2 regions of the Blautia sp. CAG:257 genome follow, and region 1 is predicted to be linked to the other one. Evidence: predicted binding sites of a transcription regulator. Region 1 holds the regulator's gene; the other holds the start of a gene.

What was found. Region 1 encodes HrcA, which represses chaperone genes, less so after heat shock. Its sites were predicted from a motif close to TGTTAGCACTCNNNNNNNNNGAGTGCTAACA; they were not measured.
Region 2: the regulator HrcA is predicted to act here: its motif matches at 3,285-3,315, upstream of QVP40_RS01055 (Hsp20/alpha crystallin family protein).

Annotation. Positions count from the first base shown of each region.
Region 1 is NZ_HF999112.1:5,341-12,934, reverse strand. It holds gene dnaK (molecular chaperone DnaK) at 1-1,847, opposite strand, end outside; gene grpE (nucleotide exchange factor GrpE) at 2,032-2,661, opposite strand; gene hrcA (heat-inducible transcriptional repressor HrcA) at 2,680-3,750, opposite strand; gene QVP40_RS12290 (EAL domain-containing protein) at 4,157-4,987, opposite strand; gene QVP40_RS12285 (sensor domain-containing diguanylate cyclase) at 4,960-5,577, opposite strand; gene QVP40_RS12280 (GGDEF domain-containing protein) at 5,629-6,708, opposite strand; gene uvrB (excinuclease ABC subunit UvrB) at 6,960-7,594, opposite strand, start outside.
Region 2 is NZ_HF998987.1:399-7,992, forward strand. It holds gene QVP40_RS01035 (MobC family plasmid mobilization relaxosome protein) at 1-284, opposite strand, end outside; gene QVP40_RS01040 (MmcQ/YjbR family DNA-binding protein) at 545-907, shown strand; gene QVP40_RS01045 (magnesium transporter CorA family protein) at 1,097-1,966, shown strand; gene QVP40_RS01050 (HdeD family acid-resistance protein) at 2,110-2,643, opposite strand; gene QVP40_RS01055 (Hsp20/alpha crystallin family protein) at 2,716-3,156, opposite strand; gene QVP40_RS01060 (DUF4118 domain-containing protein) at 3,498-4,346, shown strand; gene QVP40_RS01065 (sensor histidine kinase) at 4,372-5,004, shown strand; gene kdpA (potassium-transporting ATPase subunit KdpA) at 5,032-6,657, shown strand; gene kdpB (potassium-transporting ATPase subunit KdpB) at 6,703-7,594, shown strand, end outside.

The DNA of each region.
Region 1 (7,594 bases):
TCGCCATATCCGGCTTCGTTTCCGCCCTGGGAAGCTCCGCCGCCCATGTTGCCCATGTCCGGGCCTGCCTGGCCTCCGCCCTGCTGTGTCTGCTCATACATTTTTGCAAACAGCTTCTGAGCGCTTTCCATCATTTTTTCCTGTGCAGCCTTGATATCAGCTACCTGTGCGTCTGTCATCTCAGCATTTGCAGTCTGTGCAAGAAGATCTTTCAGTGCGTTGAGGTCTGTCTCAACTGCTGCTTTGTCATTTGCATCAATTTTATCGCCTGCTTCTTTCAGGGCATTCTCAACCTGGAATACCATGGAATCTGCATTATTTCTTGTATCAATTGCCTCTTTACGTTTCTTGTCCTGAGCCTCAAACTCTGCTGCTTCTTTTACAGCCTTGTCAATTTCGGAATCAGACATGTTGGAGCCTGCTGTAATAGTAATGTGCTGCTCTTTTCCTGTTCCAAGATCTTTTGCCGAAACATTTACAATACCGTTGGCATCAATATCAAAAGTAACCTCGATCTGCGGAACACCACGACGTGCTGGCGGGATTCCGTCCAGACGGAACTGGCCAAGAGATTTGTTATCTCTTGCGAACTGACGCTCACCCTGTACAACATTGATATCTACAGCAGTCTGGTTGTCTGCTGCTGTGGAGAAGATCTGGCTCTTCTTTGTAGGAATTGTTGTATTTCTCTCGATCAGACGTGTTGCGATTCCACCCATTGTCTCGATAGAAAGAGACAGAGGAGTAACATCCAGAAGAAGGATATCGCCTGCGCCTGCATCTCCTGCAAGCTTACCACCCTGTACGGAAGCGCCAAGTGCAACGCACTCATCCGGGTTCAGAGATTTGCTTGGCTCTTTGCCTGTGAGCTGTTTTACTTTATCCTGTACAGCCGGGATACGTGTAGATCCACCTACCAGAAGTACCTGGCCAAGTTCGGAAGCTGTGATGCCTGCATCAGACAGTGCACGACGTACCGGCTCTGCTGTTTTTTCAACAAGATCATGTGTGAGCTCATCAAATTTTGCTCTTGTAAGGTTCATATCAAAATGCTTCGGTCCCTCTGCTGTTGCAGTGATGAACGGAAGGTTGATGTTTGTAGTTGTTGCAGAAGAAAGCTCTTTCTTTGCTTTTTCAGCAGCTTCTTTCAGTCTCTGGAGAGCCATCTTGTCGCTGGAAAGATCTACGCCCTCAGTTCTCTTGAACTCTGCAAGCATATAGTCTGTGATCTTCTGGTCAAAGTCGTCACCACCAAGGCGGTTGTTTCCTGCTGTGGAAAGAACCTCGATAACACCATCGCCGATTTCAATGATGGAAACATCGAAAGTACCGCCGCCAAGGTCATATACCATGATCTTCTGTTCTTTTTCATTGTCAAGACCATATGCAAGAGCTGCTGCTGTCGGCTCGTTGATGATACGTTTTACATCAAGACCTGCAATCTTACCTGCATCCTTGGTTGCCTGACGCTGAGCGTCATTAAAGTAAGCCGGAACTGTGATAACTGCTTCTGTTACAGTCTCGCCAAGATATCCCTCTGCATCTTTTTTCAGCTTCTGAAGAATCATAGCGGAAATTTCCTGCGGAGAATATTTCTTGTCGTCAATTGTTACACGATAATCAGAACCCATCTCTCTCTTAATGGAGGAGATTGTTTTTTCTGCGTTGGTAACTGCCTGACGTTTTGCAGGCTCACCTACCAGACGCTCTCCTGTTTTTGTAAAAGCTACTACGGATGGTGTAGTTCTTGCACCCTCTGTATTTGCGATAACGGTGGGCTGGCCACCTTCCATAACTGCCACACAACTGTTTGTTGTTCCTAAGTCAATACCAATAATTTTTCCCATGATAATTTTTCCTCCTGATTTATTTTCATTCTTTGTCTCTATATCCATGACTACTTATTATCTAAGGATGCCCGATTCACTAAATTCATCCTTCCCTGCGGTCAGATTCATTAAGTTCCTTCGTGCGACCTTCGCACTAAATTCAACCTGCGCCATACGGCTTGTTTTCATTAAGTGCTCTAGGTCAATTGGCAACCTTTACCATACTGTGACGAACTACAAATCCTTTATAGGTGTAGCCTTTCTGAAGCTCTTCCACAACCATATTGTCTCCGGCTTTCTCATCTTCCACATGCATTACTGCATTATGGAAATCCGGATCAAATTCTTTGCCGACAGCCTCAATCGCTTCCACGCCAAGTCCCTCAAGTGTTGTCATAAGCTGTTTGTAGATCATCTTCATGCCGTCTGCAAAAGCATCTCCTTCCTGAGCCTGTGCAAGACCTCTTTCAAAGTTATCAACTACCGGAAGCATGTTTTCAATGATCTCTTTTGCTCCGATCACATACATACTGGATTTTTCTTTTTCTGTACGTTTACGGAAATTATCAAACTCTGCCATGCTGCGTTTCAGCCTGTCAGTCAGCTCCTCGATCTGCTGATCTTTTTTATCCTTTTTCTTTTTTCCAAAGAAAGAGGTTTTGGTCTTTCCCTCAGTTTTTTCATCCGCGGAAGCTTCGCTTCCCTCTGCGGTATTCTCTCCGGCTGTGGCTTCCGGTGAATCTTCCTGAGCTTCTGTTACAGTCTCATTTTCAGAAATTTCTTTTTCTGTGTCTTCCTGTACTTCAGCTGCGTTCTTCTTTTCTTCTGCCACGCGTTCTCTACCACCTTTCTATCCTGCCTGCTGGCTGTCACCATTTTCTTTTTTATTTTTTCCAAATACCTGATCTAATTCAACCTTCAGGGTCTTCAGATTATTAACAACATTTTCATAATCCATTCGTTTCGGTCCTACAATACCGATGGTACCATGCAGCCCCTGACCAAGCTCATAAGTAGCTGTTACAACACTGCAGTCCTTCATGGTCGGAATCGAAAGTTCATCTCCGATATACACCTGAACCCCTGTATTGTCCGCATCTGCCATGCTTTCCTTTACAAGGTCTGCAAGCTGCTGTTTTTCTTCAAAGGCGGAGATCAGTCCTGTTGCTTTTTCTTTATCTGATAATTCCGGATACTTGAAGAAGTTCGTAGCACCTGACGTATAGATTTCCAGATCCTCTTCATCCACATGTATGGTAGCCGCTACTGCGTCCAATACAGTGGCAACCAGCCCGCTGTGGATTCCCGCCTGTTCCTTCAGTCTTGCAATCATTCCCAGATTAATATCCTGAATCGGAAGCCCGTTGAGATTTGTATTCAGAAGAAGATTCAGTTTTAAAATTGTCTCGTCATCCATTTCCTCATCAAGATCTATGATCTGGTTCCGGATGACATTTCCCTCACAGACAACTACTGCTACCAGCTGAAGCTCATTTACTCTGGAAAGCTGGATAAATTTCAGCTTACTTCCGCTGTACTGGGGAACTGAGATCATTGTTGCGTAATTGGTATTGCAGGCAAGAACTCTGGCCACTTTTTTCAGGACCTTTTCCATCTTGTCTGTTTTCTCAATCATCAGATTTCGTATCTCTTCAATCTCATCTTCCTTTTCCTGCATCAGCTCATCCACATACAGCCGATACCCTTTATCTGAAGGAATTCTTCCGGCAGAGGTATGAGGCTGCACAATATAGCCTAAATCTGTCAGGTCAGACATTTCATTTCGGATTGTTGCTGAGCTGACATTAAGATCTGTATACTTGGAAATTGTCCGGGATCCCACCGGCTCCCCTGTTTCCATATAGGTCTTGATGATCGCTTTTAAAATCTTCTTCTTACGATCAGTCAAAATATCTTCCACGCCCTCAGCTCCTTTCCTTTTATTAGCACTCAATATCAAGGAGTGCTAACATCTACATTGTTAAGATAGCACCGTTAAAATATTTTGTCAAGAGATAAGAGATATTTTTATAAAAATCTTTTGTATACAAAAAATACAGACATTCCAGAGAATACGGATCTGAAATATCTGCATTCATATAACAAGGAACTTACAGGCGCTGTATATTATAACTTTCTCCAGTCTTACCCGATTCCCTGTTCTGACTCCATTTTTCAAGCTTTTAAACCGTCACTGTCTTTGAAGGAATCATCAGTTTACAGTCCGGAATAAGAAACAGATAACTGCTGTTGCAGTGGTAAAGCTTCAAATACTTCTGTTTTGCAGTTTCTGCATCAGAAAGTTCATTTTCAGCGTTTCTAAAACCTTAATCGTTTCCTTCCGTCTGACATTCCGCTGAAATTTTATTTCTTATGGCATTTTTGCTCATAGGTTTTCCAAAATAATATCCCTGAATACAATCAAGTTCCATTTTTTTCAGCATTTCATATTCTTCCAGTGTTTCCACACCTTCCTGACAGACTTTAATATTTACATCATGGCAGATTTCCACTATAAAAGTGATAAAGGCAGAATCAAATCGGCTGTATAAAATATCTTTCAGAAAGCTCCTGTCAATTTTAACCAGATCAATCGGAGCATTTTTCAAAAATTCTAAAGAAGAATACCCTGTACCAAAATCGTCCATCGCAATACGGATTCCCATTTCCCGAAGTTTTTTATATTTATTTCTGAAAATATCCATTCTTTGCACTGCACTGCTTTCTGTCAGTTCAATTACAAGATTCTTTGCAGGAAATTTTTCCTCTTCCAGAATTTTTTCTACATCTTCTATATACTGGTCATTCATCATCTCAAGAGCTGAAGCATTTACACTAATATCAAAATCCGGCTTGATCCTGATCCATTCTCCTGCATCCCGGATTGCCTGTCTCAGTACCCATCTCCCCATTTCATAAATCATTCCTTCTTTTTCCATAACCGGAATGAATTCCACTGGTGAAATACGGTTTCCCTTCTCATCACAAAAACGTACCAGAGCTTCTACACCGGTCAGCGCTTTTGTTCTGCCGTTTACCTGAGGCTGATAGTCCAGATAAAATCCACGAAACTCATGATTCATTGCATCTCTCAGCACTTTAAGAAGTTCCAGCATATGACTTTTTTGATTCAGGATCTCTTCTGTGAATATGACCATTCTGTCTTTTCCCTGTTCTTTTGCATACTGTAGGGCATAGTCTGCATGCAGATACAATTCATCTGCCGTCTGGCCGCTATCAGAAAAAAAGCACAGCCTGCTGACAGATGAATTTCAAGTTTCTCTTTTTTCCATTCCTGAAGAGCACTGAATCTTTTTTGTATTCTTGAAAAAAATTGATTTACTTCTTTTTTTCCCGCATCTCTCATAAGAAATCCCAGGCGGTCATTATCCAATCGAAACAGCCTTGCATTATCAGGTAGCAATACCTGTATATTATAAGCTATTGTACATAAAATCCTGTCTCCGAATTTTCTGCTGTAAAGTTCATTGATCTGCCGGAAATTATCCACGTCCAAAATAGCAACTGCAATTTTCTCTTCCTGACTTTTTTCTATGTACTTTCTGATTCTTTTCATAAACATCCTGTGATTAAAAAGCTGTGTAAGGGGATCCACCTTATTCTGTCCGTCCATTTTATGCATGATTCCGGCAAATATAACCGGTATCCCACATTCATCTCGTGTAAGATATCCACGGCATCTCATCCATACGTATTTTCCGCTTCTCTGTTTCGCACGAAATTCCACATAATGGGCATCTCTTCTGTTTTCACCGATTTCCATATTTGATTTATAAAATCAATTCCAGTCATCCGGATGAACAATCTTTCTCCAGTATCCAATGGGAGATTCTATTACTTCTCCCGGAAGATCAAACTCATCAATCAAAGCAGACGTATATTGAAAAACCCCTGTTTTCATATTACATACATAAAGATAGTCATCCGTACTGTGTACAATTGCCTCATAAAGATACTCTGCAGGATAGTCCATGCTTGTTTTTCCGCTTTGCTTACTCAGAGAAATTTCTTCCTCACAGGCAAGAACATTATTTTTATAATGCCTTAATTTTTCTTCATACATTTTTTCATCTGCCTGATCCAGAAGTTCATCCACTGTACACTTACTTCCGCCATTTGTATGACTGAGCCCATAAGAAAATGAAACAGAATAAGGTCTTCCTTTTTCCTGTCCGTATCTTTCTATTCTGCTGCGCCATTCTAAGATTTTTTTCGAGACAGTTTTTACACTTTTTCCAAAAAATGCAAGAGCAAATTCATCCCCACTTATACGGAACATAAAATCCGGTGATTCCAGCTGACTGTTCAGGAATTCACTTATTTTTTGAAGAACCACATCTCCCTCTGCAAACCCAAAACATTCATTTACTGTTTTCAGTTCATCAATGTCTATTAAAACCAGCACACAGGACTGTCCGCTGTCCAGCTTCTCCATTTTTTCTTCCAGCATCTTCTTTCCGCTTGCTCTGTTCCACACATTACAAAGAGAATCTCTGGCTGCACGTTCTGTAAGCTGAAGCATTTCTGTAATATCATAGGCCTGCTGCATATGAGCTTTTTTCCCTTTCCATACAATCAGGCTGTCATGATTCTCAAATACTCTTCCCAGCTTTGTATTGTTTTCTTCCCAGGTAATACAGGATGCAGGATCTTTCGATTTCAAAAGCTCCGGTATCTTACAAAATTCACACCGTTCTTTTTTTCCCACCTGAAATACTTCCCAGCACTTCATTCCTTCCGGATTCTGAAATCCATAGTCCTTTTTCATTTTCTGATTCATAAACAGGATTTCATTATTTTCCACATCTGTAATATAGATATTTGCCTGCATATGATTCAGAATTTCTTTCATTTCCATTTTCTTTTTCTCTCCTTTAGAGACTGCCTTCTTATCTCCGGTAATACCATAGAATTCTGATTGCAGGCAGTCTCACAGCCCTCATTTTCCATTAAACAAATAATTCAGCCAATTTGTTTACTGTCATTCAGTATATCACATATTCTGCCCCCTGTCACAAAATCCCACATAATTCCACTTTTTTCCGCAAATCAGAACATGAATTTCACCTTTTTCAACAGGTACGTTCTTTTATTTACAAATACTTATAGCTATACTTCCTGAAGATTCTTTTTCAGCTCCAGCATCTTATCCCTCAACTCCGCCGCCTGCTCGAAATTCAGATCTGCTGCTGCCGCACGCATCTGCTTTTCTACCTGGGCGATCAGCTTCATCAGCTCCTTACGGCTCATGGACTCCGGATCTTTTTTCAGCTTCACTTCTGTCTCTGCAACTGCTTTGGAAACTGTGATCAGGTCACGAACTGCCTTCTTAATAGTTGTTGGTGTAATTCCATGTTCTTTATTATAAGCCTCCTGAATACTTCGCCGGCGCTCAGTTTCCTGAATGGCTTTTTTCATGGAATCCGTCATAACGTCCGCATACATGATCACATGGCCTTCACTGTTTCGTGCCGCGCGGCCGATGGTCTGGATCAAGGAGACTTCCGAACGGAGAAATCCCTCTTTATCTGCATCCAGGATTGCCACCAGCGTAATCTCGGGAATGTCCAGTCCCTCCCTGAGAAGGTTAATTCCCACCAGAACATCAAATACATCCAAACGCATATCACGGATAATTTCCGCTCGCTCCAGTGTATCAATGTCAGAGTGAAGATATCGTACACGGATTCCCACATCCTTCATATAGGCAGTCAGATCCTCTGCCATACGCTTGGTCAGAGTTG
Region 2 (7,594 bases), on a different contig from region 1:
CTTACCATCCTTTTCAATTCTTCCATTTCTTCCGGGTACAAATCACCGGTGGTATTTACCTTTTTTGCAATCTGGTTGATGTTTACACCGATTTTGTGCATCTCTTCGTACATCTGCTTGATCGGGGTTGTGTCGGTGTTGATGATATAGCCGTCGATAGCCATTTTTTTAAGATAGGCGCCCATGTTTCTGGTCTTTGACAGAATCATCTTTTGGCGGATCAGCTTCTTTTCCTCTGGAGTAACACAAAACAATATTTGGATGTTTCTTTTTCTGTTTGACATGTCTATTTTCTCCTTCTGTACGTAATTCGGTTTTGGGGTGCTTCGGGGTTTTCAATTTAGGGAACCCTGCCCTAAATTGCCATTTTTGCGGAAGTGTATATACACTTCCTGTCCTTGCTGCTGTTCTACCCTCTAATAGATAAATTCAGGTGAAATAGAAAATTGCAAAAGAATTTGAGAAACTGAACAGGTAGTGCAGCTCATGAAAATGTGGTATGATTATTGTCAAGATACGAGAACATCCAGAGGTGAAAAAAAGAGTGGATAGAGAAGAAATTTTTGAATATGTGAAAAAGCAGTATGGAACAATACCTGAATATTTGTGGAGCAGTTCTCCGGATAGTGCAGTGCTTCGCCATCATAATGGAAAATGGTATGCGGTGATCATGAATGTTGAGAGATCCAAACTTGGATTGGATGGAGATGATACCGTGGAAATTATAGATGTTAAATGTGATCCGGAAATGACAGGAATGATTATCCAGACCTATGGTTTTCTGCCGGGCTATCACATGAATAAGCAGCATTGGATTACGATTTTGTTGGATGGAATAGTAGGAGAATCGAAAATATTGGATTTTCTGGATATGAGTTATGATTTGATTGATAGAATGCAGAAATGATAAAAAGAAAATTTCTCAAAACTATTCTTATTGATATATAAAGAAACTTTGTGAATAATGCAAAAACAGCATGAGCTATTTCAATAATGGCGATAGGGATTATATGTAACAGTGCCTGCCATTTCGTATTTACATTTCATAAAAAGAAAGAGTATTCTGATTTTCAAGAGCAGAATAATGGGAAGGAGTATGAGTGATTCTATGATGAATATACATTTCCTTACGATCTTACGGGAAGATGAATTTCGTGAGTTGAAGAAAGTTTTTCCGCATGATAACGAATTATTACACAGTATCAGATCAATCCGATACTGTAAAGCAGAAGTGTTTCGGGATTGTATTCTGGGAACCTTGCGAGTACCGGAAAAAAATGAAATACGTACACCACATGTTGTTTGTGGATTTTACCTGACAGATAAAGAACTTTTTTTAATTGAGGACAGTGGGAAACTGAAACACTGGATAGAGAAAAAGGAAGAAGAGTTTCAGGAGCTGAAATCGCCGGATCAGTTTCTTCTTAAGATGATGGAACTGATGATTGAATATGATCTTCTATATTTATTACATTTGGAAAAAGAAATTGAAAAGATGGAAGATCAGCTCATAAAAAGTGTTCCAGATAATTTCTTTACGGTTCTTACAAAGTATCGACAGAAACTATCTGAGCTGGATGCATATTATGAACAGCTGGCTATGATTGGTGATCTATTACAGTCTCAAGATGGACTGACTATTATCCATAATACAGAATCGTGGAATCGTTATGCACTCAGGACAGAACGACTGCATAACCATGTGCATTTGCTTAGAGAAAATATACTGCAGTTACGTGAACTGTATCAATCTCAGCAGGATGCACAACAGAATAAAATTATGTGTATATTGACAGTTGTGACAACCTTATTCCTGCCACTTACACTTTTGACCGGCTGGTATGGGATGAATTTTGTAAATATGCCTGAGCTGCAGTGGAAATACGGATATGTTGCAGTGATTGCAATTGCAGTAATTACAATTATTCTGGAACTCATTTATTTTAAAAAGAAAAAATTGTTGTAGGATAAGATTATCCGTAGAGAGTAAAAGATTTTTTTCAGAATTAGGTATTCATTAAAATAGGCTGCACACAATTTTGTATGCAGCCGAATCTATATGAAGAGGTGCCTTTTTCCTCTTTGGCAATGTTAGTTTTTGTTATATTTTTATAACCAGAAACGGTTGGAAAAGCATCCACGCATAACGGATACAATTCCCTGAAGGATCAGGAAAAATCCGATTACCCAGGCCATAGCTGCAATACTTGCAAATGGATGTGTGAAAGACAGAAAACCAATCACAGTCAGCAGGATTCCAAGTACCGTAAACCAGCCCCAGCCTCTTACTCCCAGTTTTTGAAGGTCAAAGGAATTAACCAGTTTGGTGATACCTGAAAAAATCAGCCACATTCCTAAAATAAAGGAGATTGTCATTGCTGTAAACCATCCATTTCCCAAAATGAATAAAGACATCAGTACGGTCAGAATGCCGTCAGCAAGAAACCAGCCAGATCCTGCCATATAATCATGACCGGCTGCAAATATCACTATATCTATAATGCCGGAAAACATCATGGCAACTCCAAAGATAATGGGAAGACCATAAAGAATTTCTCCGGGATTCCTCAAACATCCAATCCCGGTTATAATCAGAAAGATTCCGGCTAAAATCCATAATACTTTTGATGTCGTTTTACTCATATCAAAAACCTCTTTCCCAATTGTGTTTAGCTTTTAAAACAGGCAGGGGTTTTATTCCCTGCCCGTTTGAGATTAACCTTCAATGGCAATATAATGGGAGTTGTTTTCTACTGTCTTCTGCTCTTTTGGAACAGTAAAGGAAAGAATACCATTTTCAAATTTCGGATGGATGTCTTCTCTCTGAACATTATTTCCTACATAAAAGCTCCTGCTTACATTTCCGGCATAACGCTCTCGGCGGATATATTTTCCTTCCTTATCCTTTTCATCTTTATCAAGACCTTTTGCGGCACTTACCGTTACATAACCGTTTTCAAGCTGGATCTGAATCTCATCTTTCTTAAATCCCGGAAGATCAATGGCCACTTCGTAAGTGTTGTCTTTTTCCTTTACATCGGTCTTCATGATATGGGGAGCATGTTTCCCATACAATTTTTTATCGATGTCCGGAAAAGCAAAATCATCCATAAAATCATCAAATAAACTTTCTCCAAAAATATTAGGCATTAACATAAGTCATATCTCCTTTCATGACATAAACTAAAGTTTGCACTATCGGAGAAACCCGAAGTGTTGATTTATGAATATCAGGAAGAGAAATCATTTCCTCTTCCTTTGTTCTATGCGTAATATAACATATGAATTAGCACTCGTCAATAGAGAGTGCTAATAATTATGTGAAGATTTTGTGAATTATAAGAAATTATATGACTACTGATATTAGATCCAGCGGCATTGATTCCAAATGTTAATCATTATTTGAGCAGAAACAGAATGCCATGTTTCATGGGATTGGAAAAACAGACTGCGAGTGCTATACTTAACGGGATTAATATGATAATAAAGAGGCGATCATGATGATGAAAAAGAAAGAAATCCTGCAGAGCCTGTTGAAATTGGTGGTTATCGTATTTGCAGCCACCGTACTTGGGAAGATTTTTACAGGGCTTGGATTTCCAGAAACGAATATTGTTGTGATGTATCTTCTGGCTGTTCTTCTGGTTGCGAGATTTACATCAGGATATCAGTATGGGATTTTATCTGCAGTAGTTTCACTCCTATGTTACAATTATTTTTTTACGGAACCCTATCATACGCTTGCAGTAAATGATCCCGGGTATCTGATTACTTTTTCCATTATGCTGACAACTTCCATTCTTACAAGTGCCCTGACAACAAAAGAAAAGCTTTTAACGGAAGAAGCAAATGAAAGAGGGAAAGAAAGCCAGATCTTATATATGCTTTCCAGTAAGTTGTCTGATGCGGCGGATATGGAAGCTGTTCTCAGAATTGCAGCAGAAAGTATCAGTCATCTGCTTCAGGTAAATGTCGGATGCATTTATGTTGGAAGGCAGTCTGAACCGATCTTCATCCAGCAGTCCGGAAAAGAGCAGATTCACAGAAGCGTGCCGGATGCAGATGAGATTCGGAAGAGATATACAAATCTTCGAACCGAATATCTGGAAGAAGAGGACACTTATGGGTACCCGGTCAACGGACGGGAGCATTTGCTGGCAGTTGTTAAAATTGATAAAACCGTAAATGAAGAACATCTGCAGGAAAAGAAAAAGTTACTGCATTCTATTATGGAGAATGTTTCCATGGCAATGGATCGGATTGAAGTAACGATAGAAAGAGTTCGTGACAGAGAAAGCATGGAACGAGAGAGAACGTGCGAATCTTTTGCGTGCAATCTCTCATGATCTCAGGACACCACTGTCGGGTATCATGGGGACATCGGAAATGCTGATGGATATGACTGACAAAGAAGACAGACGTCAGGAACTGCTTCAAGGTATTTATCAGGACGCAGACTGGCTGAAATCATTAGTGGAAAATATATTAAGCCTGACCAGGCTGCAGGATGGTAAAATTGTGATACAAAAAGAAATGGAAGCAATCGAAGAGGTGATTGGCTGTGCAGTTGCTCATGTGGAACGGAGCTTTCCGGAGCGGGAGATACAGGTAGAGATACCGGAAGAGTTCCGGCTAGTGCCGATGGATGCAAAGCTGATTGAGCAGGTAATTACCAATCTGTTGGACAATGCAGTGAAACACACAAGACCGCAGGAAGCCATTACTGTTTCTGCCAGTTACACAGAAGATGAACTACTGGTTTCTGTCCGGGACGAAGGAGAGGGAATTGCTGAAGCAGACGTTTCCAATCTATTTAAAATATTTTACACTTCCAAGACTCGTTCAGTTGATGTGAAAAGAGGAATCGGGCTGGGGCTTACGATCTGTGAGACGGTGGTAAATGCCCATGGCGGAACGATCATCGGGCGGAACCGGACGGATAGAAAGGGAGCAGAGTTTATCTTTACATTACCTCTCACGGAAGGAGGAAGAAAAATTGTTTAAAGAAAAAATATTGACCCGGAAGAAGATATGTCATGGAAAAAGTATCTGGTAAGTGTACTGGCATTTTCCGGATTTGGACTTCTGGTACTGTTTCTTTTACAGGTGTTCCAGAAATTCCTCCCATTTAATCCCCAGCATATAGAGGGAATGAGTTGGGATCTGTCACTGAATACTGCCATCAGTTTTGTGACAAATACAAACTGGCAGGCATACAGTGGAGAATCACAGCTCAGCTATCTGTCTCAGGCTCTGGGGCTGACGGTTCAGAATTTTGTGACACCGGCTACTGGTATTGCAGTTTTATATGCTCTGATCCGTGGTTTTACCAGAGTAAAAGGAAAAGGCGTGGGAAATTTCTGGACAGACCTGACAAGATCCACCCTGTATGTTTTAATGCCGCTTTCTCTGGCAGGTGCACTTATGATTGCTTCTCAGGGTGTTCCACAGACATGGAAAGCTGCAGAAACTGTAGAATTGATGGAGCCGGTTGCTTTTGATGCTGATGGCAACTATCTGGAGGATGCCAGAATAAACGGAGATACCGTAACGGTAGATGGAGAGGTTGTAGAGGATGCGGAAGTTGTTACAGAGGAAATCGTTCCTCTCGGTTTTGCGGCAAGTCAGATTGCTATTAAACAGCTGGGTACCAATGGCGGTGGATATTATGGTGTAAACTCTGCACATCCGCTGGAAAATCCGAATTGGTTCAGCAATTTACTTGAGATGCTGTTTTTGCTTCTGATACCTGCGTCATTATGCTTTTCATTTGGCCGTGACGTAAAAGACAAAAAGCAGGGAATTGCAGTTTTTATGGCGATGTTTCTGATGTTAATTGCGGCAATGTCTGTAGTAGCAGTGAATGAGCAGTCCGCATCTACGGTCCTTACAGAAAATGAATATGTAGATACTTCCACTGACGGACAGGCTGGTGGAAATATGGAAGGAAAAGAAGCAAGATTCGGTATCGGTTCCTCTGTCACATGGGCAACATGGACGACGGCAGCATCCAATGGTTCCGTAAACTCTATGCATGACAGCTATACGCCTCTTGGCGGTATGATCACAATGCTTCTGATGCAGCTTGGTGAAGTAGTATTCGGAGGCGTAGGGTGTGGACTTTACGGTATGCTTGGATTTGCAATATTAACTGTATTTATTGCAGGATTGATGGTCGGAAGAACACCGGAATACCTGGGAAAGAAGATTGAGCCTTATGAAATGAAATGGGCAGTCCTGGTATGCCTTGCCACACCAATCGCCATATTGGTATTCAGTGGAATAGCAGCAGCGGTTCCATCCGTTGCAGAAAGCCTGAATAACTCCGGGGCACATGGTTTTTCTGAAATGCTGTATGCATATTCATCAGCCGGAGGAAACAATGGTTCTGCATTTGCCGGTTTTGGCGCAGATACTCCATTTTTGAATCTTACTCTTGGTGGTGCAATGCTCCTGGCAAGATTCCTCCCAATTACAGGAATCCTTGCAATCGCAGGAAGCATGGTACAGAAAAAGAAACTGGCAGTTACAGCAGGAACCTTATCTACCAGTAATGGAATGTTTGTATTCCTGCTGATCGTGATCGTGCTGCTGATTGGTGCTTTGAGTTTCTTCCCGGCACTGGCATTGGGACCGATTGCAGAGTTTGTTGGATAAAAATCAGGAATAATCGAATGATTTGATCATATGGAGGAATCAAAAATGGCAGAAAAACAAAAAACTGCCCTCTCTGATAAAAAAATGATGATGAGGGCAATCAAAGATTCATTTATTAAGTTAAAACCGAAAACGCAGGCAGGCAATCCGGTCATGCTTCTGGTTTACCTGTCGGCAATCATGACTACCGGACTCTGGCTTATTTCTCTGATTTTCGGAATTGGAGATGCACCGACCGGCTATACCTGTGCGGTTGCAGTGATCCTGTGGTTTACGGTATTGTTTGCAAATTTTGCAGAAGCGATTGCAGAAGGAAGAGGTAAGGCACAGGCAGATTCTTTGAGAAAAGCAAAGAAAGACGTAGATGCCCATAAGATCCCGTCACCGGATCAGAAAGAAAGGATTACAGTTATTCCGTCCACAAGCCTTAAAAAAGGAGATTTGGTTCTGGTAAAGGCAGGGGAACAGATTCCAGGTGATGGAGAAGTTGTGGATGGTGCTGCATCTGTGGATGAAAGTGCAATTACCGGTGAGTCTGCACCGGTAATTCGTGAGAGTGGCGGAGACAGGAGTGCCGTAACAGGCGGAACCACTGTGCTGTCTGACTGGATTGTTGTGAGAATTACCAGTGAAGCAGGGGAAACCTTTATGGACAAGATGATTGCCATGGTAGAAGGAGCAAATCGTAAGAAGACACCGAATGAGATTGCATTGCAGATTTTTCTTGTTGCATTGTCCATCGTATTTATTATGGTAACCATGTCCCTTTATACATACTCTATGTTCTCTGCAGAGCAGGCAGGAATACCGAATCCTACATCCATTACGACCCTTGTTGCATTGCTGGTCTGCCTGGCACCGACAACCATTGGTGCGCTGCTTTCTGCAATCGGCATTGCAGGTATGAGCCGTCTGAACCAGGCTAATGTGCTGGCAA